2 regions of the Delftia sp. DS1230 genome follow, and region 2 is predicted to be linked to the other one. Evidence: predicted binding sites of a transcription regulator. Region 2 holds the regulator's gene; the other holds the start of a gene.

Region 1 (14,610 bases), 2.6 Mb from region 2:
ATCAGCGAGGAGCCCACGCCGTCGTGCATCTCGCGCATCAGGCGCTGGCGCTCCTGCATCAGCGTCTGCTCGCGCTCCACGGCCAGCAGGCGCTCATGGGCCTGGGCCAGCTCCGCCTCCTGGGCCTTGAGCCGTTCCGCCAGATGCAGGTTGGCGTTCTCGGCCACGGCAAGCGCACCGTTGTAGCGCCGGTAGGCCACCAGCAGGAACAGCGTGAACAGCCCCAGGTACACATAGGGCGTGAGGTAGATGCTCTCTATGCTGATCAGGTAGCTCTGCAGCGCCAGGTCATGGAAGCCGATGGGAAACGACAGCAGCATCCACACGGCCAGCATGGTGCTGCCGCCATCGCGCATGCGCCAGGCGCCCGCCACGGCCATGCACAGCACCAGGATCTCCGGCGGCACCATCAGCAGCCGCAGCAGCGGCAGGATGGTCTCGTGCGCCGGGCCCCACAGCGGCACCGCCACCAGCAGCACCGTGCCCACATAGCCCTGCAGCACCCGGCCCAGCCAGGGCCGGCGCCTGCGCTGCATCAGGCACAGGAAATGGAAGGCCGCCACCGTGGCGCCCATGAGGCCGGCCAGCGTCAGCCAGGAGAACCAGCCGTCCGACAGGGCCAGCCCCTCGCCGTCCACCATGAACTGCAGCGAGCCCAGCAACTGGCACAGCGACATCAGGAAGAACAGCAGGAACACCACATCCCCGCGCCGCCGCTGCAGCGTCCACAGCGCCAGCGCGAACAGGCCCAGCACCAGGTAGGAGCCCGCCGTGTAGACCACCAGATCGGCCTGGAGCAGGCTGCGCAGCCGCCAGGACAGGCGCAGCGACTCGGCCGGCCCCGCCCACAGACTGGACAGCGCCCCGCCCACGCCCTGCTGGCTGGCCATGCGCACATGCACCTGCAGCGGCCTGCCCGGCTGCGCCAGCCCGCCCAGGTCCAGCCACACCGGCCGGTTGAAACTGTTCCATACCCGGCTGCCGCGCGTCTGCCAGGCCAGCGCCCCGTCCACATACACCGCCACCGTGCCCACCGTCTGCCAGCGCGGGATGTACAGGCGGGCGCCCTGCGGCGTAGGCACCAGGGCTTCAGGCGGCACCACGGCGCGGAACCAGCGCACCTCGGGCGGCGCCGCTGCCAGGTCGCCGCTGCCCGACACGGCCCTGTCGCCCCCATAGGGCAGGTCCACATCGCTCCACGGCGTCGATGCATCCAGCACCGCGTCGTCGGCCGACGCAAGCGCCGCAGGCGGCGCCCAGTGCGGGCTGTCCGACCGCCACAGCTGCGCCTGGCGCAGTTGCACCGCTTCACCTGCGACGGGGCCACGCAGCCCGAACGCCCCCGCCAGCAGCATCGCCAGCGCCACCAGTCCCGCCGAAACCAGCAAGACCCTCCCCTGCAGCAGCGGCTGCGTCATCTGCCCACCGTGGCGGCGCTCATTGCCGCCCCTCGGCCAGCCAGCCGCGCTGCAAGGCCACATGCATCATCTGCGTGCGGCTGGACACCTGCAGCTTGCCGTAGATGCGCCGCACGAAGGTGCGCACCGTGTGGCGCGACACGCCCAGCTGGCGCGCCACCTCGTCCAGCGTATGGCCGCGCGCCACCAGGCGCAGCACCTCCAGCTCGCGCGCAGACAGCGCCTGCGCGGCGGCCTGGGGCTCGGCAGGCGGCTGCAGCCCGGCCACCGCCCCGGCCCGCTGCTGGCGCAGCAGCAGCTTGCGCGCCACCATGGGATTGATGGGGCTGCCGCCCGCGTGCAGGCTGCGCACTTCCTCCAGCACCGCGTCGGCGGCCAGGTCCTTGAGCAGATAGCCCATGGCGCCGGCCTCGATGGCGGCCAGCACATGCTGCTCGTCGCCAAAGATGGTGCTGACCATCACCGCCGCCCCGGGGTGGCGGGCGCGCACGGCAGCAATCACCTCCAGGCCGCTGCCGTCGGGCAGGCCCAGGTCCACCAGCATCACGTCCATGGCACCGGCCCCATCGGTGCGGCCGAGCTGGTGCAGGGCCTCCGCGCGGCTGGCTGCCGCCCAGCACAGGACCATGTCCTTCGCAGCATTGATCACGCCCACCAGGGCGTGGCGGCAGGCGGCGTCGTCCTCCACCACGGCCACGCGGATGGGTGTGGAGCCACCCGTCGCGGCGGCAGAGGAAGGGTCTGTGTGCGTGTCCATGGAGGTGGAGTGCGTGGCGAGGGCCGCATGTTCACATGGAACAAGACCGCTGTCATGTCGCCCGGATAGGTGACATGGGCGGCATGGCGGCCCCACCCCCTCTCATCGGCCATGTAGCCCGAACGGGGGACATACAGAAAGCCGGACACCCCATAGATTTGCCCTCTTCAGCACATCACCGAGATGCTGTGCCTACCGAGGGGGTCCGCCATGTCCATCATCCACCCGTCTGCTGCAGCCGACGTACCACCCATGCCCACGCCAAGCCCCTGGGTCCGGACATTGCCGGGCCTGACGGTCGGGTTGGTACTGGCCCTTGTCGGCGCCGCGGCCCAGGCCGCCACACTCACCGTCACCACCGCCGGCGAGATTGCAGACACCGAGCCGCTGTCTCGTGCCCAATGCTCGCCTGCCGCAGGCGACCGCAACTGCGACACCCTGCGCGACGCCATCAACCATGCCGCCGATGGCGACACCATCGTCTTCGGCGCGGCCCTGGATGGACAAACCATCTCGCTGACCCGCTTTACCAACTGCCTGGACACCGGGCAGGCCGCCGGCGCCACCTGCCTGCCGCTGGCCAGCTGGCCCGGCTACGTCTCGCAGTTCGGCCCCAGCGCCTTCTTCATCAGCGGCAAGCACATCACCATCGATGCCACCGCCAATGGCCTGACGCCCCAGGGCGTGAGCGTGCAGCGCCTCGGTACCGCACCCGGTTTCCGGCTGTTCGACATCGATGCGCAGGGTGGCCTGGTCATGCGCGGCCTGACCCTGGCCGGGGGGCAGGCCACAGGCGGCTCCAGCCGCTTTGGCGGCGGCGCGCTGGGTGCGGGCGGTGCCATCTTCAATCGGGGCCAGCTCACCATCGAACGCAGCACGCTCACGCGCAATCACGCACAAGGGGGGCAAGGAGGCAGGCTTTCCTTGAACTCCTTTGCAGGTGCCGGCGTGGGCGAGGATGGGACTTTGTCCCCGGGGGGAGGGCCGAACGCTGGCGGCCCGGACGATGGCGGCCTGGGCGGTGGCAGTGGCAGCGCCAGCGGCAAGAACGGCGGCTTCGGTGGTGGCGGCGGCGGCTCCGGCGGTGGCGGCTTTGGCGGTGGTGGTGGCCGTCGTGGCAGCGGTGGCGGCTTCGGCGCCGGCAACGGTGGGGGCGGCCCCTTCGACGCTGGCGGTGGCGCAGGCGGCATGGGCGGGGCCATTTTCAACAACGCAGGCACCTTGACGCTGAACCAGGTCACCCTGGCTGGCAACGGTGCACACGGCGGGCTGGGCAACAGCAGCGGCGGCGGCGCCGGCCTGGGTGGCGCCGTTTTCAACTACAACGGCGTGCTCACCATCCGTTTCTCCACCCTGGCCGGCAATACCGTGCAGGCCAATGGCGACGACAACCCGGCCGCGCAAGGCGGCGCCATCTACAGCCTGGGCGATTCCCAGGCCGCCTGCAGTGCGGGTGGCAACATCAGCTGCACCCGCAGCGGCGCCTCGCTGGAAATGCAGGCCAGCATTGCCCAGGACAGCGTGTTCGAGCCGCCCACCAAACAGCCCGCTGGCAGGGACGTGGTGCTGGACCTGCGCAATGGCGGCACCAGCGATGCCAGCGGCAGCAACAATCTGCTGGGCCTGGCGCAGGCCCTGAACAATGCCGACATCAGCGCCCTGGCCTTCACCACGGGCAACCCGCAGCTCGGCCCCCTGGCCAGCCACGGCGGCCCCACCCAGACCATGTTGAACAGCACCGGCAGCCCGGCACTGGACGGGGTGGCCTGCACGGCCGCACCTGGCACGGACCAGCGCGGGGTGGTCAGGCCCCAGGGTGCACGGTGCGACATCGGCGCCGTGGAGGCGAACGTCTTCCAGGCGGCATTGACCGTGCTGGCCAGCGGCGCGGGCGGCGTATCGGCGCAGGCCTCCCCGCCTGCGGCCACGGGTGCCGTACAGGACTGCGGCCGCCCAGGCGGCCTGTGCCAGGCCGGCTATGGCTACTTCGAAGGCGCGCCCACCCTGGTGACCCTGGCCGCCACGCCCGACGCTGGCCATGCCTTTGCCGCCTGGAGCGGCGCCTGCAGTGGAAGCACGCCCACCTGCAGCGTCACCATCGATGCAGCCAGGAGCGTGCAGGCCAGCTTCACGGCCTTCAGCGTCACGGCAAGCCTGCCCTCCGGCACCTACGGCACGGCCTACAGCCAGCCGCTGGCGCCCGTGCCCAGCGGCGGCGTGGGGCCGTTCAGCTACAGCGTGAGCGGTTTGCCCGCAGGCTTCAGCCAGGCCGCCGGCACCCTCTCGGCCCCAGCCACGCAGGCGGCAGGCAGCTACAGCTTCACGCTGACTGCCACCGATGCCAACGGCGCCACCACCGAACCCGCAGCCGTGACCGTGGTGATCGGCCCGGCGGCCACCAGCGCCCACCTGTCGGCCTCCCCCGCTGCGCCAGGCCCTGGCCAGAGCGTGACTTTCAGCGCCCAGGTCACGCTGCCTGCCGGCGCCAGCGGCACGGTGGATTTCTTGAACGGAACGCAGGTGCTGTGCGCCAGAGTTGCGGTGACTGGCGGGCAGGCCAGCTGCAGCGTGCCCCGGCTACCACCGGGCACGGCCACGGTGCAGGCGCGCTATGTGCCCGGTGATGGCAATACCTCCGGCTCGGACAGCAACACCGTGACCGTCACGACAGCCGCTGCGGCGCCCATTCCAGCGCTGGGCGCCGGGGGGCTTGCGCTGCTGGGCCTGCTGACCGCAGCGGGCGCGGCGTTGTCGCGCAGGATGGGCACTTCACGGAAAATCGGCGCTGGCACATCGCCACGCACCCCCAGGAGTTCCCCATGACCGCATCCGCAAGCCGGAGCCCGCTTTCACGCCGCAGCCTGCTGGCCGCCAGCGCAGCCACCGGCCTGGCCCTGTGCGAAAGCGCCCTGGCCGCCCCCGCCGCCCCCGGAAAAAGCACCGAAGCCGCCGTGCTCACCATCAGCGGCCCCGGCGTGCGCGGCAACCGGGGGCCGCTGGACCCGGTGGCCGACCTGCTGCTGAAAAACCATGGCCTGGCCTTCGACTCGGCCTGGACCACAGGGGCCGGTGCGCTGGAGCGCCTGCCCACGGTGGAGATCACACCCCATATCGAATACGACGGCCAGCCCCACCGGCTGCGCGGCCCTCTGCTGGCCACCGTGCTGCAGGCGGCCGGAGTGGACAGCGCCGCCGCAGCGGCCAAGGGCCAATGGATCACCCTGCAGGCCATCGACGGCTACCGCGCCCAGCTGCCGCTGGCCCAGGCCCTGCAATGGAGCATGCTGCTGGCCACGCACATGGACGGCCGGCGCCTGGGCCTGGGCGGCCTGGGCCCGCAATGGGCCATGTACGACGCCGACCGCATTGCCGATCTGGCCGGCAAGCCCCTGAAGGAACGCTTTGCGCAGGCGCCCTGGGGGCTGTACCACATGGGGCTGCACGCGCAGCAGCCGCAGGGCTGACCCCAAGGCTGCGCATGGTTCCGTTTCGGCGGGGCTGTGCAGGACCTCCGCAAGGGGGTGCCGGCTCCTTTGCCCGGCCCGCCAACCTGCACAGCCCTGCCACCCGTTGGCGGCGGCAAGCTCAGCATAGCGTTGACCACATTGCAACCCGGCCTGCGGCGCGCATTTGGAGTACCATTTCGCGATCCCTTCGGGGATACGGGCTTGGCGGCCCGGAACAACGTAGGCGCAGCAGCCGCACGCCTTTTTCACGAGGCAGCGGCTTTTTCATCTTCCCGGTGCTGCGCCGGGCACGGTTCCGTTTTTGGCGGGGCTGTGCGGGACCTCCGCTAGGGGGTGCCAGTTCATGCCAAAGGAGCCGCCATGTCTGACCTCGATGCACTCAGCGGAGCACACGCCTCCCCGCCTTTCTTCTCTTCCCCGCAAGTGCCGAGGGAAGAGATCAGCCTGTACTACCCCATTTCCGAATACGAGGTCTATCGCCTCAAGGACTGCATGCACCAGATGGGCCTGGTGATCGACCTGTGCTGCATGGCCGGCCCAGACCAACAACTGAACGACCTGGGCGGGCTGATGAGCTTCCTGACCGCGCAGCAGCGCGCGCTGCGGGGCACGCTGCAAACCGTGCAGGCGCGCAAGGCGACGCCGGGGCCGGCATGTGATCCGGACCCCGGGGGTTGATCAAGCCAGGTGCTGGTCGAAGAAGGCCAGCGTGCGGTCGCGCGCCTGCAGGGCGCTGGCCTCGTCGTAGGCGCTGCGCTGGTCGCAGTTGAAGCCGTGGTCTGCGTCGTACAGGTGCACCTGCACATGCTTTTGCGCCTGGGCGAAGGCCTGCACGGCGTCCACGGGAATGTGCGCATCGCGCCGGCCGAAGTGGGCAATCACGGGGCACAGCGGCTCGCGGCCCATCTCCAGCGGCGTGGTCATGCCGCCGCCGTAGTAGCAGGCCGCAGCCGACAGGCTGGGCAGGTTGCAGGCCGCGCGCCAGGCCCACAGGCCGCCCCAGCAAAAGCCCACGATGCCCACCTTGCCGCCGGGCACCAGCGTGGCGGCATGGGCGATGGCGGCCTCGATCTCGGGCAGCACGCCGGGCTGGGGCAGCGCCTCGGCGGCGGATTTCAGCGCCATGCCCTTGGCACGGTCGGCGTCGCCGTAGCCCAGGTCCACACCCGGCTCCACACGCGTGAACAGTGACGGCGCCACGGCCACATAGCCCCGCGCCGCAAGCCGGTCGGTCACGGCGCGGATATGGGCGTTGACGCCGAAGATCTCCTGCAGCACGACGATGGCACCGCGCGCGGGCACGTCGGGGCGGGCCACCCAGGCCGGCGAAGACGTGCCATCCAATGAAGTCAACTGCACAAAACTGCCCATGTCCGCGTTCCTTTCTGTCTGAGAACCTGTTGTGATTTCCCGGTGGGCGGACGCGCCCCGCAATGCTGTAATGGCGGCGGGCCGGCCCGTGCGGCAATTCTTTCACAGGAGACATTCGATGGAACGAAAAGTCGTGCTCATCACCGGCGGCAGCCGCGGCATAGGCGCCGCAACGGCACGCATGGCAGCGCACCGGGGCTGGGACGTGGTGATCAGCTACCAGCACCAGCGCGATGCGGCCGAGGCCGTGGTGGCCGACGTGCAACTGGCCGGCACCCGCGCGCTGGCCGTGCAGGCCGATGTGGGCGACGAAGCCGAGGTGCTGGCCCTGTTCGGTGCGGTGGATGCGCAGTTCGGCCGGCTGGATGCCCTGGTCAACAACGCCGGTGTGGTGGACCGCGCGCAGACCGTGGCCGAGATGAGCGTGCAGCGGCTGGAGCGCATGTTCCGCGTCAATACCATCGGCAGCTTCATCTGCGCGCGCGAGGCCGTGCGGCGCATGAGCACCCGCCACGGCGGACGGGGTGGCGCCATCGTGAACGTCTCCAGCATCGCTTCGCGGCTGGGCGCACCGGGCCAGTACGTGGACTATGCGGCCGCCAAGGGCGCGTTGGACGTGATGACGCTGGGCCTGTCCAAGGAAGTCGCCGCCCAGGGCATACGCGTGAACGCCGTGCGGCCCGGCTTGATAGAGACCGACATCCACGCCAGCGGCGGACAGCCCGACCGCGTCGAGCGCCTGGCGCCCAACGTGCCCATGCAGCGCGGCGGCAGGGCCGAGGAGGTGGCCGACGCCATCCTCTGGCTGATGTCCGACGGCTCGCACTACACCACGGGCAGCCTGGTCGATATCTCGGGCGGCAACCTCTAGCTCCAAGGCAACCATGGACCTCAAACCGCTGATCACTTTGGTGGCCATCATCAACCCGCTGGCCATCGTCCCCTTCTTCATCCACTACACCGAGGGATTCAGCGCCCAGCAGCGCCAGCAGACCATTCGCACGGCGGCGCTGGCCTCGTTCTGCGTGATCGCGGCCTGCGCCATCATCGGGCTGCAGGTGCTGGACTTCTTCAACATCTCGCTGCAGAGCTTCCAGGTGGGCGGCGGCCTGCTGCTGCTGATCAGCGCGATGAACATGCTCAACGCCCGCCCGGCCGAGGAACGGCCCAACGCGCCCACGCTGGCGGCAGGCGCGGAAAAGGCCGCCATGGGCAACAGCATTGCCGTGGTGCCGCTGACGATTCCGCTGCTGACAGGGCCGGCCTCCATGTCCACCGTGGTGATCTATGCCGACCAGGCACGCACCATCTGGCAGCACCTGGCGCTGGTGGGCTATGGCGTGGTGGTGGCCCTGGTAGTGATGGTCTGCTTTTCGCTGGCCGACCCGATTGCGCGCGTGCTGGGCAAGACCGGCATCAACGTGATGACGCGCCTCATGGGCCTGATCCTCGCGGCCCTGGCCGTGGAGGTGATGGCGGGCGGGCTGGTGAAGATCTTCCCCATCCTGGCATCGCCCGCGATCGTGCCCTGAGCGGGCTGGCTGACTGGTGGCCTTACTGCCGGCGCAGATCGGTTCAGGCCGGCACGGCCCGCGCGCGGTCGGCGCTGCCGTCGCAGGCACCGCCGCAGCCCGTGATGGGCTGCTCGGGCAAGGCCTCAGGGTGCGCCAGGGAGCCCGTGGCGGGATCGAAGCCCGCGCTGCGCAGATGCAGGGCCAGCGCCGCATCCATGGTCTGCGCATGGTGCACGAACCAGGCCGCCAGCTCGCCCGCCATGCTGCGGATCACGGCCAGATCCCCCGCTGCCGCCTTGGCCGCCCCCTCGCGCATCACCTGCAGCACCACCTTGTGCTGCAGGCTGTGGCAGTTGGTGCTGGTGAACCGCGTGGACTGCATCCAGCGGTCTTCCTGGTCGAAGTGCACTTGCGTATGCGCGATCAACTCATCCCAGCGCACGCACAGCTGCGCATCATCGGCCGCCTCCACCTCGGCCAGCAGCAGCACGAACTCCTGGTGCACCTCGTCCATGGCCGGCAATTCCAATGCCAGCGCTCCGCTCCATTCCAGCACGGCCATATGCTTCTCCTGCCTTCATCATGAAAGACTGCAGCTTAGGAACAGCACCGCCCAACCCGTTTGACCCACATCAGCCAACCCGAAAACAGCAAAGCCCCGCGAGCGGGGCTTGGTCAAGGCGGATAAAACTGGCGCGCCCCAACATCAGGGACGCCAAGCAAGAGCCGCCTCGCGGCGAGGGCGTCGTACCCCTCCCCCGCGAAGCGGGTAGAGAGGGGGAAGCGGCGTCAGCCGCTCAGGGGGAGCTTACTGTCCATATTTACGCTTGGCATCCGCCACGCAGGCATCCTTGGCGTCACCGCTCATGGTGTCGCAACGGGCCTTGGCAGCCTTGTAGTCGGCTTCGCGGGTTTCCTCGGCAGCGTCCTTGCGGGTCTCGGCCACGTTAGCGGCCTTGGCGGCAGAGTTGGCGGCAGGTTCGGCCTGGGCCTTGTTCACCTTGGCGGCTTCGACGGCACGCACATGGGCAGCCTTGGCATCCTTCACGCAGACGTCCTTGGCGTCGCCCTTGAGGTCATCGCACTTTTCCTTGGCGATGTCGTAGTCCGCATCAGCCTTGGCCTTGAGTGCCTTTTCGCTGTTCTTGGGCGAAGGATTGCGGCGCGATTCCAGTTCAGCCTTGGCGACGTTTTCCTGGCCCTTGGCCTGCTTCTCGCAGACGTCCTTGGCGTTGTCCTTGAGCGGCTTGCACTGTTCCTTGGCAGCCTTGTAGTCGGCCTCGATCTGGTTCTTGGCGGCCGTGTGCTCGGCATTGGTCATGGCCATGGCGCCGGAGGCCATCAGGCCCAGGGCGACGGCGGACAGCATGTGGCGAAAGCGTTGCGGTGTTTGCATGATGGAACTCCTTGTATTTGTACTGAACCGGCCCTTGGTGCCTGCGGCGGCGGGCCATTGGTGCGTGCCCTCAGGCACGCTGGCTGTCGGGGAGCGGGTGGTGGCGCCGGCCAGGGCATCCGCCACCCGCGGGGTCCACCCTCGTCAGTCTTCGAAGCGGAAGTCGGGGTTGCGCTTTTGCCAGTCGGTCAGCTGCTTTTCGGCAGCGTCGCGGGCCAGGCCCTGGCGCTCCTGCAGCTTGCCCAGGAATTGCTCGCGCTTGCCGGCGATCACGTCCAGATCGTCATCGGTGAGCTTGCCCCATTGCTCACGGATCTTGCCGGTGAATTGCTTCCAGTTGCCCTTGATGCGGTCTTCATTCATGGCTTGTTCCTTTCAGTGATGTTGAAGTCGTGCCGTGCAATCAGGCCTTGTTTTTTCAAAGCCGCGATCTGCATCAGCGACGGTTTCACTGTAAAAAACCTGCGCGCCGCGCGCCGTAGTCTGGACCTAGTGTTGACGGTCGTCCCAGGGGCAGCCGAGACGGTGGGATCGGGACTACAGCCCCTGACGGACGCGCGGGAAGCGCTGGGTCAGGCGCGGCCCGCCCCTGCCCTGAGTACCCAGCCTTTTCCCCGTATGTCCGCACCTGCGCCGTGGCGGTTGCGGGGTTGCAAGCCTGCCGAAGGACAGGCTTGCTTCGTGATCTGACCTTTCTTGGCGAATCAAGAAAAGGGCAGTCGGCTGCCGGGCCGAGACCCGGCCTCGAAAAGCAACCATCCGGCAGGGGCAGAAAAAGTCCACTTGCTTGCAGAGCCAGTTGCCGAAAACAAAAAACGGCCAGCGGATGCAATGCACCCACCAGCCGTTCTCAAGAGAATGGATGGGCTGGAAATCCAGCAGCAGCTCAGTGCCCCTGCTGCCCCAGCCACGCATCGATCTGCGCAATGGCCGCATCCGTGGCCTTGGCCAGGGCCTGGGCGCCGCCCGCCGCATCGCCCGAAGCTGCAGGACTGCGCACCTCGAACACCTTCTGTCCGAGCAGGCGGTCCACGGCACCGCTTTGCTCGACCAGGGTGGCGCGCAGGCGCACCACGCCGGCACTGGAGCCGGGCGCGTCAAAGACCTGGCTGAACTCTTCGATGTCCACGCGCAGCAGCGTGGGCACGGCGCCTTGCAGGCGCGGCTGGGCCACGCTTTCGCTGCTGGCCAGCACGGGGCGCTGCAGGCCCAGCTGGCTGCGCAGGCGCTGCTGCAGCAGCAGTGCAGGAGGCTGGCTCCAGCGCGCCAGCTGGTAGGGGCGCAGTTCCTGGCCGTTGGCATAGGCCAGGCGGTAGAACATGGCCGTGCTGCCGTCGGACAGGGCGGGGGCCTCCACATCGGCCAGCGCCAGCGGCGTGCGTGCCTGCGGGGCTGCGGATGTGGCGGACTGCGCGGGCGTGGACAGCGGCGCCAGGCCGAAGTCATAGCGCGCGGGCTGGGCGGGGGGCTGCGGCAGGGCCGAGCAGCCGGCCAGCAGGATCAGGGCGGCGGCCAGTCCAGCGCTGGCCACGGCGGTCTTGCGAGATGGGGACATGCGGGTTCCTCGGTCAGGGCTGGGTGGCTGCAGACGGGGCGACGAAGCCGGGCTCGCCCGGCCCCGGACGGGCCTGGCCCGGCCCGTAGATCACGGCCTGCGGGTTGTCGCTGAAGCGGCTGGCCGCCGTGCCCATCTGGCGCGCGGCGCGCGAGACATCATCGGCCGCTCGGTTGGCGTGCGGCACCGTGCTGCGGCCCAGCGAATCGGCCATGCGGGTCAGTGCGCGCGTGCTCTGGGCGATCTGCTCCAGCGGCCCGTCCTGCGCGTTCACGCGGCGCACGGTCTGCTGCAGCTCGGACGCCACGGCGGCGGCTCCGTTGCTGGCCTTCTCCAGCGACTGCAGGGTGTTGTGGGCGTCGGCGGCGAGCTGCGGCACCTGGGTGGACAGCGTGCGGTCCAGGTTCTGCGTGAGCTGCTGCACGCCTGCGGCAGCGGCCGCAATGTTCTCCAGCGCCTGGCTCACGCGCTTTTGGTTGTCGGTGTCCAGCATGTCGCTGAGGCGGCGCGAGATTTCATCGGCGCGCTCCAGCAGCACCTGCCCCTGGTCGGCCAGCATGCTCAACGGCGAAGAGCGCAGCGGCAGGCGCGGCAGGCCGCTGGGGCCCGGGGGCAGTTGGGGCTGGGGCTGGTCCGCATCATCGAGCTGCACATGGGCCAGGCCCGTGACGCCCTGGTAGCCCAGCACGGCGAACGTGGTGGGCGTGATGGGCGTGTTCACACCGATGGCGATGCGGATCAGCACATTGCCATTGGTCTGCGGATCGAACCCGATCCGCGTGACCTTGCCCACGGCCACGCCCTTGTAGCGCACGGCCGCCTGGGCCTGCAGGCCGCTGATGCCATCCTTGGTGGACAGCTCGTACTCGTTGTACTGCCGCGTATCGCGCGTCAGCCAGATCGCCAGCCCCGCCAGCAGGGCCGCCACGACCAGCACGAAAATGCCGGCCGCCATGGCATGTGATTTGTTTTCCATATCAATGGTCCATAACGTTAGCCCAGCAAACAAGGCATGGGGCCGCGGCCCCCAGACAATTCACAACTCAGGGCGAGGCCTTCAAAACCGGCGTGCCCGAAGGCGAGGGACACCGGGCAAGGGCCGCCCCGCCGCGAGGGTGTCGTCCCCCCCCGCAAAGCGAGAGGGGGGAAGGCGCGAAGCGACTCAGGGGGGCTTCTCATACCGTGCTCATCGCGCGCCTGCCGCGCTCGCCCTGGAAGAAATGCTCGATGAACGGATGCTTGAACTCGGCCACCTCGCGCGGCGGGCCGCTGACCAGCACCTTCTTCTCGGCCAGCACGGCCACGCGCGAGGACAGTGCGAACAGCGTGTCCAGATCGTGCGTGACCATGATGACGGTCAGGCCCAGCTCGGCACGCAGCTCGCGCAGCAGTTCGCAGAATTCGTCGGAGCTGGTGGGGTCCAGGCCGGCCGTGGGCTCGTCGAGCAGCAGCAGGGGCGGGTCCATGATCAGCGCCCGCGCCAGCGCCACGCGCTTGATCATGCCGCCCGAGAGATCGGCCGGCATGCGCGAGGCATGCTCGGGCTTGAGGCCCACCATCTGCAGCTTGACCAGGGCCGCGTCGCGCACCAGTTCGTCGGGCAGCGTGCCCTGCTCGCGCAGCGCGAAGGCCACGTTGTCCAGCACGCTGAAGGCCGAGTACAGCGCCCCGTGCTGGAACAGCATGCCCACGCGGCTGGCAGCGCCCTCGCGGCCCATTTCGCTGGCCGGGCGGCCCAGCACTTCGACACGGCCCTTGGTGGGCTCCAGCAGCCCCAGCATCTGGCGCAGCAGCACGGTCTTGCCCGTGCCCGAGCCGCCGACGATGGACAGCATCTCGCCGCGCTGCACATCCAGGTCCAGGTCCTGGTGCACGGCAAAGGCGTTCTCGCCTTCGCCGAACACGCTCCACAGCCCGGCGATGCGCACGATGGGCTCGTCGGCTGCGGGCGTGGAGGAGGTTTCGGTGTCCATGGCCATCAGATTCCGACATCTTTGAAAAGGATTGCGAAGATCGCATCCACCACGATGACCATGGTGATGGCCGACACCACCGAGGCCGTCGTGCCCTTGCCCAGGCTCTGCGTATTGGGCTCCACGCGCAGGCCCCAGTGGCAGCCGATCAGGGCGATGAGGGCGCCGAAGACCACGGACTTGCCCATGGCGATCCAGAGGTTGCCGATCTTCACGGCGGCAGGCAGCGCCTCGGCAAAGTAGGCGCCCGTGACGCCCATGGTCAGGTCGGCGGCCAGCATGCCGCCGGCCAGCGCGGCCAGCGTGGTCCACAGCGAGACCAGCGGCATGGCAATGGCCAGCGCCAGCGCACGCGGCAGCACCAGGCGAAAGCCGTGCGGTATGCCCATGACCTGCATGGCGTCCAGCTCTTCGGTGACGCGCATCACGCCGATCTGGGCGGTGATGGCCGAGCCCGTGCGGCCCGCCACCAAGATGGCCGCCAGCAGCGGGCCCAGCTCGCGGATCAGCGAGATGCCCAGGATGTTGACGATGAAGGATTCCGCCCCGAACTGGCGCAGCTGCAGCGCCATCAGGTAGGCCAGCACCACGCCGATCAGAAAGCCCACCAGGGCCGTGATGGGCAGGGCCGTGGCGCCCATGGAGTAGAGGTGGCCGGAAATGTCGCGCCAGGGCCCCCGGTGCGGGGCACGCGCAAAGCGCACCAGGTCGATCAGCAACTGGCCGATGAGCCGCGTCAGCTGTGCGAAATGGCCACAGGCGTTGATGACCAGGCAGCCCAGGCTGTCGATGTGCTCCAGCAGGCTCAGGCGCGGGGCCGGCGGTGCAGGCTCCTTGGAAAAACGGGCCACGCGGTCGAGCATGGCGCGCTGCGCGTCGCTGGCCGCCAGGCGCGCGGGCAGGCGACGGCCCCAGTGGTTCCACAGCAGTTGCGCGCCCACGTGGTCCAGCCAGTCCAGCCCTTGCAGGTTCCAGCCCAGGTCATCGCCCTTGGCGTCGGCCAGCTGTGCACGCAGCCTGCGCCATTGCGCCCGCCGGCCCAGCTCGGCCGCGCCCCAGGAGCCGGTCAGCAACGCCCATTGGCCGTCGTTGTCACGGCGCAGGCTGCATTGGGGGGGATTGTTGAGGGCAGACAAGTGCAGGAAGTCCTTGGGGGTTG
Region 2 (14,610 bases):
CCTCGGGAATGCCCCAGAGCGTGGCGAATCGGTGGTTGAAGGCGCGGATGCGGCCATCGGGATCGCACACCAGGATGGCGTCGGCGGCCGACTCCAGCGTGGCGCGCAACTCGCCCAGCAGGCTTTCGAATTCGGCCTCGTGCAGCGCCTGCTCGCGCCGGTCCAGCATGCTGACCAGGAGCACCTCGCCGTCGAGCGCGCGCACGCGCATCTCCACGGGCGCCAGCTGGCCGTCGGCACGGCGCACCTCGGAAATGAACTGGGCGCCGGCCTGCCAGTTGAAAGGGTCGCTCCAGAACGCCTGCTGCTGCGGCGTGGCGGCCAGCACCTGCACGGGCAATCCCACGGCGGCATCGGTCTCATAGCCGGTGACGGATTCGCTGGCGGCGTTGGCGCGCAGCACCTTCAGGCTGCGGGCATCGATCAGCCACAGCGCCTCCTGCAGTGCATCGAGCAGGCGGGGCCAGGCGCGGTTGAGCGCTTGCTTGTTCAAGACGCCACCTTCGGCGGATCCAATTCCACCGCCCGTTCAAAGTAATAGCAGACACGCCGGCGCGGCGACAGATAGTCCAGCGCGTCGCGCGGCAACTGCGCAGGAGCCACGCCCCGGCGTATGCCCAGCGCGGGAAACAGCTCCAGCGCCAGCACGGGCGCCTGGGCGGCCGGCACGCTGGCGTCATGGACCATCACCGAAGGCTTGAGCGGCCGTGATGCATTGACGGACATGACCATGGCATGGCGCCCATCGGTCAGCTCCACCACCGAGCCCGGCGGGAACACGCCCATCATGCGGATGAAGCCATTGAGCACGGGCGCGGCGAACTTGTCGCGCAGCCGGCTGAACAGCATGGACAGCGCCTCGTGCGGCGTGTGCGGCGTCTGCGCATCGCCGGGATTGCACAGGCGGTCATAGGTGTTGACCAGGGCCAGGATCTGGCCCGTGAGCTCCATGTCCTCGGCCACCAGGCTCAGCGGGAATCCCGTGCCGTCGGCCCATTCATGGTGCTGTGCGATGGCGGTGGTGACCTGGGCCGACAGGCCCATGCGCATGGCGATGGCCACCGATTCACCCACATGGCGCTCGTAGCGGTCGCGCAGCGCGTCGGGCACGGAAGACTCCAGGGCCAGGCCGTGCATGCCCTCGGCGCCGGCCACCGGCTTGCCGGCATCGTGCAGCAGCGCCGCCAGACCCAGGTCGCGCAGCAGCGCAGCCTCCAGGCCCAGGGCCCGGCCCAGCAGCAGGCCGAGCACGGTCACGTTGACGGCATGCACGCTCTGGTTGCTGCCCACGCCATCGGACAGGAGGTGAATCGCCACGTCCTGCGGGCCGGCCAGTTCGGCCAGGCAGCCGTCGACCAGGGCTTCGGTGGGCATGCGCGCCTGCTCGGGCGCGCTGGCAAGGGTGGTTTCGATGGCCACATAGCCACGCTCCACCTTCTGAAAGCGCGCATTGCAGTCCTCCAGCCGGCCGCGCCAGTTGGGCACGGACAGCAGCAGCGGCGCTGCGGGTGCAGGTTCCTCGGCGGGTTCGGCTGCGGCGGCCGCCACAGCGGGCAGCGGCTGCGGCGGCGGAGTGCGCACCTCGGCCGGCCAGGCGTCGCTTTTGTGCGGAACGCAGCGCACCGCCTCCAGGCCCAGGGATTTCAGGGTCTGGATCTGTGCGCTGGAGGTGATCTTGAAGCTGCTGACCGGAAAGGGATGGTTCAGCCATCCAACATCGAGCTGGACAAACATGCCCGGACGGAGGTCTCGGATATCGATGAGGACGGAATGGTTCACGCGCGGCAACGGCCCCGAGGCTGAAGGAATCGGCAAATGTAAGCCGATGATTCGGGCATTATCTCCAGTTCTGAGGGCCTTGCAGGCAATCCGCGACCCTCAGGACCAAGTCTGTCCCCCGCTGTTGTTCATCGGCACCAGAGACTGGGCTTGTAGATCAGGTCCATCCACAGCGCCCACACGGCCACGCCCACCAGCATCAGGCCGGCCAGCCGCGTGCCCCATTCGGCACGCAGGCCGTTCAGGCGCTGGCGGCCCAGCCGCCACAGCCAGGGGCCGGCCACCAGCCACAGCCCGCTGCCCACGCCAAAGGCCGCCATGGCCGATGCGCCCTGCAAGGGGCCACCGCTGAGCGCGGCGACCAGCACGGCCGAATACAGCAGTCCGCAGGGCATGAGCGCCCAGGCATAGCCCGCCGCCAGCGTGCCGCCAGGGGCGGACACCCAGGGCTGCACGCGCCGCCAGGCGGCGCGGCCCGCAGACTCCAGCCAGGCGGGCTGGCGGGCCTGCACCATCATGGCCAGGCCCCAGGCCATCACGGCGACATGGGTCAGCGTCCAGAACGGCTGCAGCGCCGTGGTCTGGCTGGTGAGCCAGGACAGGCTTTCCATGGCCAGCGCCGAGGCAGCGCCCAGGCTGGCATAGCCGGCCAGCCGCCCGCCATGGAACAGCGCCGTGCGCAGCCACAGCCGGCTTTGCAGTCCATGGACGGCGACCACCTGCCCACCACCCTGTACCGTGCCCTGCCCCGCCCCGCCCGTGACCACGCCGCAGGGCGCGGCGCACATGGCAAGGCAATGGGGCCCGCCGACGAGCCCCATGATCAAAGCGGTCCAGAGCAGCGACAACAGCATGGGGCCTAGATGATCCTCGAAAACCGCGCCCGGTTCTTGTCGGCCTGCAGATATCGGTCAAACAGCATGGCCACGCCACGCACGAAGTACCAGCCCATGGGCGTGACCTGGAATCCCTCGTCGCTGATCTGCACCAGCCCCTTGGCCTGCAGGTCCTGAAGCGCCGCCAGCTCGGGGGCGAAGTACTCGCGAAAGCCCAGCAGCCAGGCCTGCTCCATGGGCTCGAACAGCACGGCGCCCTGGCACATGATGGCCATGATGACGGCGCGCCGCACCAGATCATCGCGCGACAGTGCCAGGCCGCGCACCACGGGCAGGTGGCCGGCGTCGATGGCGTCGTAGTACTCCTCCAGCGTCTTGGCGTTCTGGCTGTAGCTGGCCCCCACCTTGCCGATGGCCGACACGCCCAGCGCAATCAGGTCGCAGTCGGGCTGGGTGCTGTAGCCCTGGAAGTTGCGATGCAGCCGGCCCTGGCGCTTGGCCACGGCCAGCGCGTCCTCGGGCAAGGCGAAGTGGTCCATGCCCACGTAGACATAGCCGCCCTCCATGAAGGCCGCGATGGAGCGCGAGAGCATGGCCAGCTTGTCGGCGCCCTGGGGCAGGTCCTCGGCCGCGATGCGCCGCTGCGGCTTGAAGCGCTCGGGCAGGTGGGCATAGGCATAGAGCGCGATGCGGTCGGGCCGCAGCGCATTGACCTGGGCCAGCGTGCGCTCGAAGGACTCGGGCGTCTGCTTGGGCAGGCCGTAGATCAGGTCCACGTTGATGGAGGCAAAGCCCAGCTGCCGTGCGGCCGCCACCAGCGCGAACACCTGCTCGGCCGGCTGCACGCGGTGCACGGCGATCTGCACCTGTTCGTCGAAGTCCTGCACGCCGAAGCTTAGGCGGTTGAAGCCCAGCTCCTTGAGCACGGCCAGGCGTTCGACGCTGACGGTGCGCGGATCGACCTCGATGGAGTATTCGCCGCCCGGCTCCAGCTTGAAATGCTCGCGCAGCAGGGCCATCAGCGTGCGCAGCTCATCGTCCGAGAAGAAGGTGGGCGTGCCGCCGCCCAGGTGCAGCTGGCTGACGGCCTGGCCCTTGCCGCAATGGGCCGTGTGCAAGGCCATCTCGCGCGCCAGGTAGTCCAGGTAGACGGCAGCGCGATCGTGGTGGCGCGTCACGATCTTGTTGCAGGCGCAGTAATAGCACAGCGACTCGCAGAACGGCACATGCACATACAGCGACAAAGGCATGGCCCGCGCTGCGGTACTCGATTTGCGGTGCTCAAGTGCCAGGATATAGTCTTCAGCACCGAAAGCCTCCACGAAACGATCGGCCGTGGGGAACGAGGTGTATCGGGGCCCCGGTACGTCGAAGCGACGCAGCAGCTCTGGGGTGACAGCGGTCATGGGTTTTTTCCTCTAATGTCGTCCACTGTGCCGCAGCCCATTGGCCGCGTCCTTGACTCATATCAAGAGTTGTTCGCGGCAGTGCTGCGACAATTTGATCCAACTCATCGCCATCCACGAGGTCACCGCCGGCGCACTGCTGCGCCGCTGATGTTTACTCCATGAACCTTCAGACCATCAAAGCATCCTGTTCCAATTGCAACCTGCGCGAGCTGTGCATGCCCATGGGCCTGGATGCCGAGCAGATGCAGCGCATCGACGACATCGTGGCCACGCGCCGCAAGGTCAAGCGCGGCGGCCTGCTGTTTCGCAACGGTGAGTCCTTCACCTCGCTGTACGCCATCCGCACGGGCTTCTTCAAGACCTGCGTGGCCACCGAGGACGGGCGCGACCAGGTCACGGGCTTTCAGATGGCCGGCGAGATCATCGGCCTGGATGGCATCGTCAACGACCACCACACCTGCGATGCGGTCGCGCTGGAAGACGCCGAGGTCTGCGTCATGCCCTTCGACAAGCTGGAGGACCTGTCGCGCGAGGTCACGGCCCTGCAAAACCATGTGCACAAGGTCATGAGCCGCGAGATCGTGCGCGAGCATGGCGTGATGCTGCTGCTGGGCAGCATGCGCGCCGAGGAGCGGCTGGCCGCCTTCGTGCTCAACCTGGTGCAGCGCCTGCACGCCCGGGGCTTTTCCAAGTCGGAACTGGTGCTGCGCATGACGCGCGAGGAAATCGGCAGCTACCTGGGCCTGAAGCTGGAGACGGTGAGCCGCACCTTCTCGAAGTTTGCCGAGGAAAACATCATCGAGGTGCGCCAGCGCCATCTGCGCATCCTGGACACGGACGCGCTCAAGCGCATCGTCAACAGCCAGCAGTGCCAGTGAGGCCGCAAGGCCCCGCCCACCGGCAATGAACAGGGCCCGCGATCGCGGGCCTTGTTCATTGCCATTGCAGTGCACGCAGGTTCAATCGCGCCCCAGGCCCTGCATGGCCAGATTTGGGTCCGGCTCGGAGACCACGCCGTCGTTGAGATCGTGCGTGGAGCGTCCCAGCATGGTGGTCATGAGGCTGGACAGCATGGTCACGCCCCAGAAGGCGAAGAAGGCCAGCGTGTAGATTCCCTGCCGCGACCAGCCCAGGTCGCCGAGCCAGTGCAGCTCCAGCGGGTCCACGAAGGCGAATACCAGCATCTCCATCACGGCGGCGGCCAGAAAGGCCGGCCAGGCAATCCACATCCAGCGTTGGGCCAACATCAGCGATCTCCTTGAGCTGTCGAGGGGTGGCTTTCATTGTGCGCGCCGCCCTCGCACCGTGCCAAGCCCTGCGCACCCTGCACTGCCTGTAGGAAACCCTTGGCCCTCGCGCATGCTGGAGATGCCATCCACCATACAAAAAAGGCCGCGACTGCGGCCTTGTGCACGGCATTTTCCTGCGTTCAGCGGTCCGTGGGATGGTCCTGCGCGGGCGTGGCCGCGTGGTTGCGGCCGGTGACCGCGGGCGCCAGGCTCTTGGGCACTTCGCGCACGCCATCGGCACGCTCGTTGATGGTGATGCCATTGCGGTAATAGTCAGGATCGATCACGGGATCGGCGCCATTGATCGCAATGACGGCCGTGACCACGCCGGCCACCACGACGGCGGCCGGGCCGGCCACCACGAGCCAGACATGGGCGAACTTCCACCAGGGCTTGCCGGCGTCCGGATGCGAAGGGGCCGTGGCGGGCGCGGAGACTGCGGGACTGGAAGACATGGATAACCTCTTTCTTTCAAACAGCCGGCGCAGCCTGGGCGGCGCCGGCCAGACATATCACCGGGGCACCAGGAAGACGGCCTTTTCGGACGCGCGTCCCGCGCCTGAATGCACGGCATCGATATCGAAGAATACGGTGTGCGAGCCCGGCTCGGCGGAACCGTAGGGAATCTGCAGCCGCGCCGCAATGCCGCGCGTCTCGGCCGGGCCGACCTCGACCTCCTGCTCGGACGCCAGCTCCAGCCCGTCGAGGCCATGGGCGCTGATGCGGTAGCGCTGGGCCTGCTCGGTGGCATTCATGATCTGCAGGCGGTAGACATTTTCCAGCTTGCCGCCCGCGACGATGCGCGACAGCGACGCCCGGTCGCGTATCACGTCGACCTTGACCGACTGGCGCAGCGCCAGGCTCACGATCATGGCCATGCTCAGGCCGATCAGCACGGCCGAGTAGACCAGCACGCGCGGACGGAAGATGCGGCGCAGCACCTGGGCCCGCCGCCACAGGCCGGCCATGGCGTTCTGCGTGGTCAGCCGGATGAGGCCGCGCGGATACTCCATCTTGTCCATGATGGAATTGCAGGCGTCTATGCACAGACCGCAGCCTATGCATTCGTACTGCAGGCCGTTGCGGATGTCGATGCCCACGGGGCAGACCTGCACGCACATCTTGCAGTCGATACAGTCGCCCAGGCCCTGGGCCTTGTAGTCCACCTTCTTGGTGCGCGGCGCGCGCGGCTCGCCCCGGCCCGTGTCGTAGCTGACGATCATGGTGTCGCGGTCGAACATGGCGCTCTGAAAGCGCGCATAGGGGCACATGTACTTGCAGACCTGCTCGCGCATGTAGCCGGCGTTGCCATAGGTGGCGAAGCCGTAGAACAGCACCCAGAAGACCTGCCAGCTGCCCTGCAGCGCCAGCAGCTCGCCGCCCAGCTCGCGGATGGGCACGAAGTAGCCCACGAAGGTGAAGCCGGTCCACAGGGCAATGGCAATCCACAGCAACTGCTTGAGCGACTTCTTCCAGAGCTTTTCAAAAGTCCAGCCGTTCTTGTCCAGGCGCATGCGCGCGCTGCGGTCGCCCTCGACCTTGCGCTCCACCCACATGAAGATTTCGGTGTAGACCGTCTGCGGGCAGGAAAAGCCGCACCACAGGCGACCGGCCACGGCCGTGAACAGGAACAGCGCCAGCGCCGAGATGATCAGCAGGCCCGCCAGGTAGATGAAATCCTGCGGGTACAGCACCAGCCCGAACAGGTAAAAGCGCCGCGCACCCAGGTCGAACAGCACCATCTGGCGCTGCCCCCATTCCAGCCAGGGCAGGCCATAGAAAACCAGTTGGGTGAGAAACACCAGAGCCCATCGCCAGCGTGCGAAGACACCGCTGATGGAGCGCGGGTAGACCTTCTTCTCGGACTCGAACATCGACACCAGCTGGCCCGGGTCCGGGTCGGCAGGCGTGATCGGAATGACTTTGCGGGGAGGCTTCCCGGCATCATCCCCGTTCTCGGGCTTCATGGTGGGTTCCTTGGTTTTTTGGAATATCTGAAAACTCAAAAGGCAAAAAGGCGGCGCCGCAGCGCCGCCCCCTGTCCTTATTGACGGACTGCGCCGTCTTTGTGCGACATGCCCCAGACATAGGAGGCAAGCACCGCGATCTGCGCCTCGGTCAGCTTGTCCTTCTGGGCAGGCATCTCGTTGTGCTTGCCGTTGTTGATCATGGCCGTGATGGCGGCCTCGCCCCAGCCGTGCAGCCAGATGTCATCGGTCAGGTTGGGCGCGCCCAGGGCCTGGTTGCCCTTGCCGTCCATGCCATGGCAGGCGGCGCAGGCCGTGAACTTGGACTTGCCCAGCGAAGCCTTGAGCGAGTCGTGCGGGCTGCCCGACAGGCTCAGCACATAGTGCGAGAGGTTGCGCACATCATCGGGCGTGCCGACGGCAGCGGCCATGGGCGGCATGATGCCGATGCGGCCCGCCGTGATGGTTTCCCTGATCTTGTCGGGCGTGCCGCCATGCAGCCAGTCGCCATCGGTCAGGTTGGGGAAGCTCTTGCCGCCGCGTGCATCCGAGCCGTGGCACTGCGCGCAGTTGTTCATGAACAGGCGCTCGCCGATGGCCATGGCCTGGGGGTCCTTGGCCATGTCTTCGGTGCTCATGCTCGTGAACTTGGCGTACAGCGGCTCCAGGTCCGCGCGGGCCTTGGCCATCTCGTTTTCATAGGCGCCCAGCTGCGTCCAGCCCAGCTTGCCCGCGAACGAGCCCAGGCCCGGATAGGCCGCCAGGTAGGCGAAGCCGAACACCGAGGTGATGATGAACAGCCACATCCACCACTTGGGCATGGGGTTGTTCAGCTCGCGCAGGTCCTCGTCCCAGACGTGGCCCGTGGTGTTGTCGGCCGAGGGGACCACCTTCTTGCGTGCGGTGAGATACAGCAGCAGCAGGCAGCCGATGATGCCGCCCAGCGTGATCGCCGTGACATAGATCGACCAGAAGTTGTTTACGAAATCGCTCATGGGAAGTTCTCGTTCTGGTGGAGGGACTCAGTCTTGCTCGAACGGCAGCTGGGCGGCCTCTTCGAAACGGGCCTGGTTGCGGCGGGCGAACGCCCACCACCAGATACCGATGAAGCAGGCCAGAGAGGCCAGCGTGGCCACGATGCGCATGGTGGTGATGTCCATGTCGCTCTCCTTTACTTGACCGAACGGCCCAGCACCTGCAGGTAGGCGATGACGGCGTCCATTTCCGTCTTGCCCTTGACCTGCTCGGCGGCGCCGCTGATTTCCTCGTCGCTGTAGGGCACGCCCACCTTGCGCAGCGCGCTCATGTGCTGGGCGACCACGGTGTCATCCACCTTGTTCTTCTCCAGCCAGGAGTAGGCAGGCATATTGGACTCGGGCACCACGTCGCGCGGGTTGTTCAGGTGGATGCGGTGCCATTCGTCGCTGTACTTGCCGCCCACGCGGTGCAGGTCGGGACCCGTGCGCTTGGAACCCCACTGGAAGGGGTGGTCGTAGACGAACTCGCCAGCCACCGAGTAGTGGCCGTAGCGCATGGTCTCGGCGCGGAAGGGGCGGATCATCTGCGAGTGGCAGTTGTAGCAGCCCTCACGCAGATAGACGTCGCGGCCCATCAGCTGCAGCGGCGTGTAGGGCTTGAGGCCCGCCACCGCTTCCGTGGTCGACTTCTGGAAGAACAGCGGAACGATTTCCACCAGGCCGCCGACGGCGACCACCAGCAGGGTCAGCACGATCAGCAGGAAATTGTTGGTTTCCACCTTCTCGTGGGAAAAGCTCTTGGGAGCGCTATGGTTGTGATCGGACATGAGTAATGCTCCTAGACGCTCAGGCGTGGGCCACGACGGCAGGCACGGCCACCTTCACGGAACGGCCGGAGATCGCGGTCTTCCAGGTGTTCCACAGCATGACCAGCATGCCGCCCAGGTACAGCAGGCCACCGGCCACGCGGATCACGTAGAACGGATAGCTGGCCTTGACGCTTTCGACGAAGGTGTAGGTCAGCGTGCCATCGGGATTGACGGCGCGCCACATCAGGCCCTGCATCACACCGGCGATCCACATCGCGGCGATGTACAGCACGATGCCGATGGTGGCCATCCAGAAGTGCAGTTCGATGGCGCCCACCGAGTGCATCTTGGTCTTGCCGAACAGGCGCGGGATCAGGTAGTACAGCGAGCCCATGGTGATCAGGCCCACCCATCCGAGGGCGCCCGAGTGAACGTGGCCCACGGTCCAGTCCGTGTAGTGCGACAGCGCGTTGACGGTCTTGATGGACATCATCGGACCCTCGAACGTGGACATGCCGTAGAACGACAGCGACACGATCAGGAAGCGCAGGATGGGGTCGTCGCGCAGCTTGTGCCATGCGCCCGACAGCGTCATCACGCCGTTGATCATGCCGCCCCAGCTGGGAGCCAGCAGGATCAGCGAGAACACCATGCCCACGGACTGCGTCCAGTCGGGCAGCGCGGTGTAGTGCAGGTGGTGAGGACCCGCCCACATGTAGGTGAAGATCAGCGCCCAGAAGTGGACGATGGACAGGCGGTAGCTGTAGACCGGACGGCCAGCCTGCTTGGGAATGAAGTAATACATCATGCCCAGGAAGCCTGCGGTCAGGAAGAAGCCCACGGCGTTATGGCCGTACCACCACTGCACCATGGCATCCTGCACGCCGGCGTAGGCCGAGTAGCTCTTCATCCAGCCGGCCGGAATGGCCGCGCTGTTGACGATGTGCAGCAGCGCCACGGCGATGATGAAGGCGCCGAAGAACCAGTTGGCCACATAGATGTGACGGACCTTGCGGATGCCGATGGTTCCGAAGAACACGATGGCATACGAGACCCAGGTCACGGCGATCAGCAGGTCGATCGGCCACTCCAGCTCGGCGTACTCCTTGCCCTGGGTGTAGCCCAGCGGCAGGCTGATCGCGGCGGCGAGAATGACGATCTGCCAGCCCCAGAAGGTCAGGCTGGCCAGCTTGGGCATGAACAGCCGCGTCTGGCAGGTGCGCTGCACCACGTAGTAGCTGGTTGCGAACAGCGCCGATCCGCCAAAGGCAAAGATCACGGCGTTCGTGTGCAGCGGACGCAGGCGTCCGTAGCTCAGCCATGGAATGCCGAAGTTGAGTTCCGGCCAGGCCAGCTGCGAGGCGATCAACACCCCGACAGCCATGCCCACCACTCCCCAGACGACGGCCATGATAGAGAACTGCCTTACGACGGTATCGTCGTAATAGACAGCGTTGTTATTTGAACTATCCATCGTGCACCCCTTAGATTGCTATCAAAGTGTTACTTTCTTCGCTGTCGGGCGTGTTGACCCACGTCAATCGTCCCGAAGAATGCGTTCGCCCTCTTGTTCCACGCTCTCGAATTGCCCTCGATAGACGGCCCACCACAGGGCCGCGAGGATGGCGAGCACAAGCACCACCGACAGCGGGATCAGTAAATAGAGAATGTCCATAGTCAGAACCTCCCCACCGTTGCGGTGGAGCCCGTCGGCATGGTGACGGACGCTGCGGGCGCAGCAGGCGTGCCCGTGTGATTCGTCAAGGCCAGTGGAAGGCTGCGCGCAAGGCGCGCGGCGTTGAGCACCACCAGCAGCGAACTCAGTGCCATTCCCAGGCCGGCCACCCAGGCAGGCATGAAGCCCGCCAGGGCCAGTGGAATCGACACCGCGTTGTAAGCGGCAGCCCAGGCCATGTTCTGGCGCACCACCTGCAGTGTGCGGCGCGACAACAGACATGCCTGGAGCACCAGTTCCAGGCTGTCGCCCAGAACAACGAAATCTGCGCGCGATTGTGCCAGCGGCACTGCTCTACCAAAAGCAAAAGAGACATGCGCTCCAGCTAAAACTGGGCCGTCGTTGAGGCCGTCGCCCACCATGGCCACATGGTGGCCGGCTGCCTGCGCCTGCTGCAGCCGCTCCAGCTTGTCCTGCGGGCTGCAGCCGCCGTGGGCCTGGGTAATGCCCACGCGCGCCGCCATGGCGCGTGCGGCGTCCTCGCGGTCGCCGGACAGCAGCATCACGGCGATGCCCTGCTTCCCGAGCGCCTGCACGACGGCGGCGGCCTCGGGCCGCACGTCCTCGCTGAGTACAAAGCGCGCCAGCGTATGCCAGCCCTGTTCGGTCTGCTCGGCCAGCAACACGCCCTGCACGGGCTGCTCGCCCGCCACGCCCGCATGCAGGGCCGATCCCAGGCGCAGATGGCGGCGTCCGCCCGGGCCCTGCACCCAGGCGTCCAGGCCCATGCCTGCCACTTCCTGCATGGTGTCCAGCTTCCAGTGCGTCGCGGCATGGGCGCCGGCCTGCGCGATGGCGCGCGAGGCCGGGTGCATGGACTGGCGCGCCAGCAGCGCCGCCAGCGCCAGCACCTCGTCGGCATCCTCGCCGCGCGCAGGCTCGAACGAGGACAGCGCCAGGCCGTCGCGTGTGAGCGTGCCGGTCTTGTCGAACACCAGGGTGTCCACGGCGGCCAGCGCTTCCAGGCCCTGCAGGTTGCGCACCAGCACGCCGCTGCGCGCCAGCGTGCCGGCGGCCGTGAGCATGGCCACGGGCGTGGCCAGCGACAGCGCGCAGGGGCAGGTGACGATGAGCACGGCCACGGCCACCATCATGGCCTTGCCGGGATCGGTGGGCCACCACCAGATGGCAGCGCCCAGCGCGGCCAGCAGCACCACGACCAGGAATGGCCGCGCCACCTTGTCGGCCAGCTGGGCCAGGCGCGGCTTTTGCAGCGAGGCGCTTTCCATCAGGCCCACGATCTGGGCAAAGCGCGTGTCGGCCCCCACGCCGTCCACGCGCACATCGACCACGGCGTCCAGGTTGTAGCTGCCGGCCGTGACGCTGTCGCCCTCGGCACGCAGCACGGGCGTGGACTCGCCCGTGAGCAGGGCTTCGTCGGCATGGGTGCGGCCGCGCACGATGGTGCCGTCGGCCGGGAAGGCCTCGCCGCTGAGCACGCGCACCAGGTCGCCGGCACGCAGGCGGCGCGTGGCCACGCGCTCGAAGTGGCCGGCCGCGTTCTCGCGCAGCACGGCATCGGGCAGGCGATTCATCACGGCTTCCAGCGCACCGGCCGTGCGGTCGCGCAGCCGCAGCTCCAGCCAGCGGCCGGACAGCAGGAAGAAGACGAACATGGTCAGCGAGTCGTAGAAGACTTCCTCGCCGAAGGGCCCCGAAGGATCGAAGGTGCCCAGCGAGCTGATCACGAAGGTGATCAGCATGCCCAGCGCCACGGGCAGGTCCATGCTCACGCGGCGCTGGCGTATGTCGCGCAGCGCGCTGGAGAAAAAGGGTCCGCAGCAAAACAGCACCACGGGCAGCGAGATGACCCAGGAGGCCCAGCGCAGCAGCGTCTCCATCTCCTGCGACAGGTCGCCGGGGCGGGCCACGTAGGCGGGCCACGCATACATCATCACCTGCATCATGCAAAAGCCGGCCACCAGCCAGCGCCACAGCGCACGGCGGCTTTCGGCCTGGCGGCGCTCGCGCGCAAAGGCATCGCGCGCAGGAAGCGCCTGGTAGCCGGCGCGCCGCACGGCCTCCATCCACTGGGATGGAAGCACCTGCTCGTGGCGCCAGGTGACTCGCGCGCGGCGCGTGGCTGCGCTGACTTCGGCCTTCTCCACCCCGGGCACGGCCCGCAGCGCATCCTCGATGGTCAGCGCGCATGCGGCACAGTGCATGCCCTCCAGAACGACGTGCGAATCCCAGGCAGGGAAATCGGTGGGTTCTTTGGAAGGGTCGGCGGGAGTTGCGGGGCCTGCGGGCCGTCCGAACGAACTCCACTCCTGCGGATCATCCAGCAGTCGGGCCGTGGCCTGCTGCGAGGGCGAGAGACCTGAATCAGGCGCCGCCACCGCCGCCTCGCAGGATGGGGCTGCAATGGTGTGGGGCATGGTTCTTAGCGTAATCGGGGGGCATGATAAGCGTATTGACATTAATCAACCGTTAACTCATGGTTGGGTCTATGCTGACTTCGTCCCACCCATCAGCACACACGAAAGGAGCACGCATGTACAACCGCATCCTGATCGCCACCGACGGTTCCGAGCTTTCCGACAAGGCCGTGGACAGCGGCCTGGGCCTTGCCGCCTTGTGCGGCGCCAGCGTGATCGTCGTCAAGGTGGTCCAGCACTATCCGCGCAGCTACTTCGAAGGCGGCGAAACCGTGGATCTCAAGCAGATCGAACGCATCGAAGGCCAGTGGACGGCCAATGCGCAGACCGTGCTGGATGCCATCCACGCCAAGGGCCAGGCGCTCAAGGTCCACGTGACCACGGAGATCGTCAAGTCCGACCTGGTGGCCGAAAGCGTGATCGACGTGGCCAAGCGCCGCGACTGCGACCTCATCGTCATGGCCTCGCACGGCCGCAAGGGCCTGCAGCGCCTGCTGCTGGGCAGCGAGACGCAGCACGTGCTCACGCACACCCACATTCCAGTGCTGGTACTGCGCTGAAGGGTAGCGGCAGCTTCGGCTTTCGCTGCACAAAAAAAGGCATCGGCGGCGCCGATGCCTTTTGCTTTTTCAATCAGGCCAGGGCGCGACCCGCGCCTTGGCGACCACTCAGGCGAACAACTGCTTGTGCTGGTCGCGCAGGAGATTCTTCTGCACCTTGCCCATGGTGTTGCGCGGCAGCTCCTGCACCACGAAGCAGCGCTTGGGAATCTTGAAATTGGCCAGCTGGCCCTTGAGCGCATCGACCACCGCCTGGGGCTCGAGCGAAGCGCCAGGACGCGGCACCACCACCACCACGCCCACCTCGCCGAAGTCGGGGTGCGGCACGCCGACCAGGGCGCTTTCGGCCACGCCGGGCAGCTCGTTGATGAAGCCTTCGATCTCGGCCGGATAGACGTTGTAGCCGCCCGAGATGATCAGGTCCTTGCTGCGGCCCACGATGCTGACATAGCCCCGCTCGTCGAGCTTGCCCACGTCGCCCGTGCGGAACCAGCCATCGGCCGTGAACTCCTCAGCCGTCTTCTCGGGCATGCGCCAGTAGCCCTTGAACACATTGGGGCCGCGCACCTGGATGTTGCCGATCTCGCCCACGGCCACCGGCTGGCCTGCGTCGTCCACGATGCGCACGCCCACGCCGGGCAGCGCAAAGCCCACGGTGCCGGCGCGGCGCTCGGACTGGCCGCCGTTGCGGTCATCGGCACGGTAGGGGTTGGAGGTCAGCATGATGGTCTCGCTCATGCCGTAGCGCTCCAGGATGACGTGGCCGGTGCGCTCCTGCCAGTCGCGGTGCGTCTCCACCAGCATGGGTGCCGAGCCCGAGATGAACAGCCGCATGTGGGCCGCCGCCTCGCGCGTGAGCCGCGCATCGGCC

The links. The regulator FNR, encoded in region 2, switches genes on or off when oxygen is low (the NO sensors DNR and NnrR bind a similar motif). The targets are predictions, from matches to a motif close to TTGATNNNNATCAA.
Region 1: AAN986_RS01965 (hemerythrin domain-containing protein) is a predicted target of FNR. The motif match lies at 9,150-9,163, and genes of this name have one in related genera.

What each region holds. Positions count from the first base shown of each region.
Region 1 is NZ_CP157763.1:430,316-444,925, reverse strand. Features, by position in the region: gene AAN986_RS02005 (ATP-binding protein) at 1-1,388, opposite strand, end outside; gene AAN986_RS02000 (response regulator transcription factor) at 1,438-2,175, opposite strand; gene AAN986_RS01995 (choice-of-anchor Q domain-containing protein) at 2,386-4,998, shown strand; gene AAN986_RS01990 (molybdopterin-dependent oxidoreductase) at 4,995-5,639, shown strand; gene AAN986_RS01985 (hypothetical protein) at 6,003-6,320, shown strand; gene AAN986_RS01980 (dienelactone hydrolase family protein) at 6,321-7,013, opposite strand; gene AAN986_RS01975 (SDR family oxidoreductase) at 7,132-7,884, shown strand; gene AAN986_RS01970 (MarC family protein) at 7,898-8,545, shown strand; gene AAN986_RS01965 (hemerythrin domain-containing protein) at 8,589-9,089, opposite strand; gene AAN986_RS01960 (hypothetical protein) at 9,336-9,923, opposite strand; gene AAN986_RS01955 (CsbD family protein) at 10,068-10,286, opposite strand; gene AAN986_RS01950 (ABC-type transport auxiliary lipoprotein family protein) at 10,810-11,478, opposite strand; gene AAN986_RS01945 (MlaD family protein) at 11,492-12,454, opposite strand; gene AAN986_RS01940 (ATP-binding cassette domain-containing protein) at 12,654-13,457, opposite strand; gene AAN986_RS01935 (ABC transporter permease) at 13,457-14,587, opposite strand.
Region 2 is NZ_CP157763.1:4,153,095-4,167,704, forward strand. Features, by position in the region: gene AAN986_RS18710 (EAL domain-containing protein) at 1-493, opposite strand, end outside; gene AAN986_RS18715 (HD-GYP domain-containing protein) at 490-1,734, opposite strand; gene AAN986_RS18720 (sulfite exporter TauE/SafE family protein) at 1,908-2,633, opposite strand; gene hemN (oxygen-independent coproporphyrinogen III oxidase) at 2,639-4,021, opposite strand; gene fnr (fumarate/nitrate reduction transcriptional regulator Fnr) at 4,183-4,902, shown strand; gene AAN986_RS18735 (hypothetical protein) at 4,984-5,271, opposite strand; gene AAN986_RS18740 (FixH family protein) at 5,454-5,768, opposite strand; gene ccoG (cytochrome c oxidase accessory protein CcoG) at 5,826-7,280, opposite strand; gene ccoP (cytochrome-c oxidase, cbb3-type subunit III) at 7,358-8,275, opposite strand; gene AAN986_RS18755 (cbb3-type cytochrome c oxidase subunit 3) at 8,303-8,440, opposite strand; gene ccoO (cytochrome-c oxidase, cbb3-type subunit II) at 8,452-9,084, opposite strand; gene ccoN (cytochrome-c oxidase, cbb3-type subunit I) at 9,104-10,540, opposite strand; gene ccoS (cbb3-type cytochrome oxidase assembly protein CcoS) at 10,604-10,741, opposite strand; gene AAN986_RS18775 (cation-translocating P-type ATPase) at 10,744-13,179, opposite strand; gene AAN986_RS18780 (universal stress protein) at 13,296-13,739, shown strand; gene AAN986_RS18785 (malonyl-CoA synthase) at 13,848-14,610, opposite strand, start outside.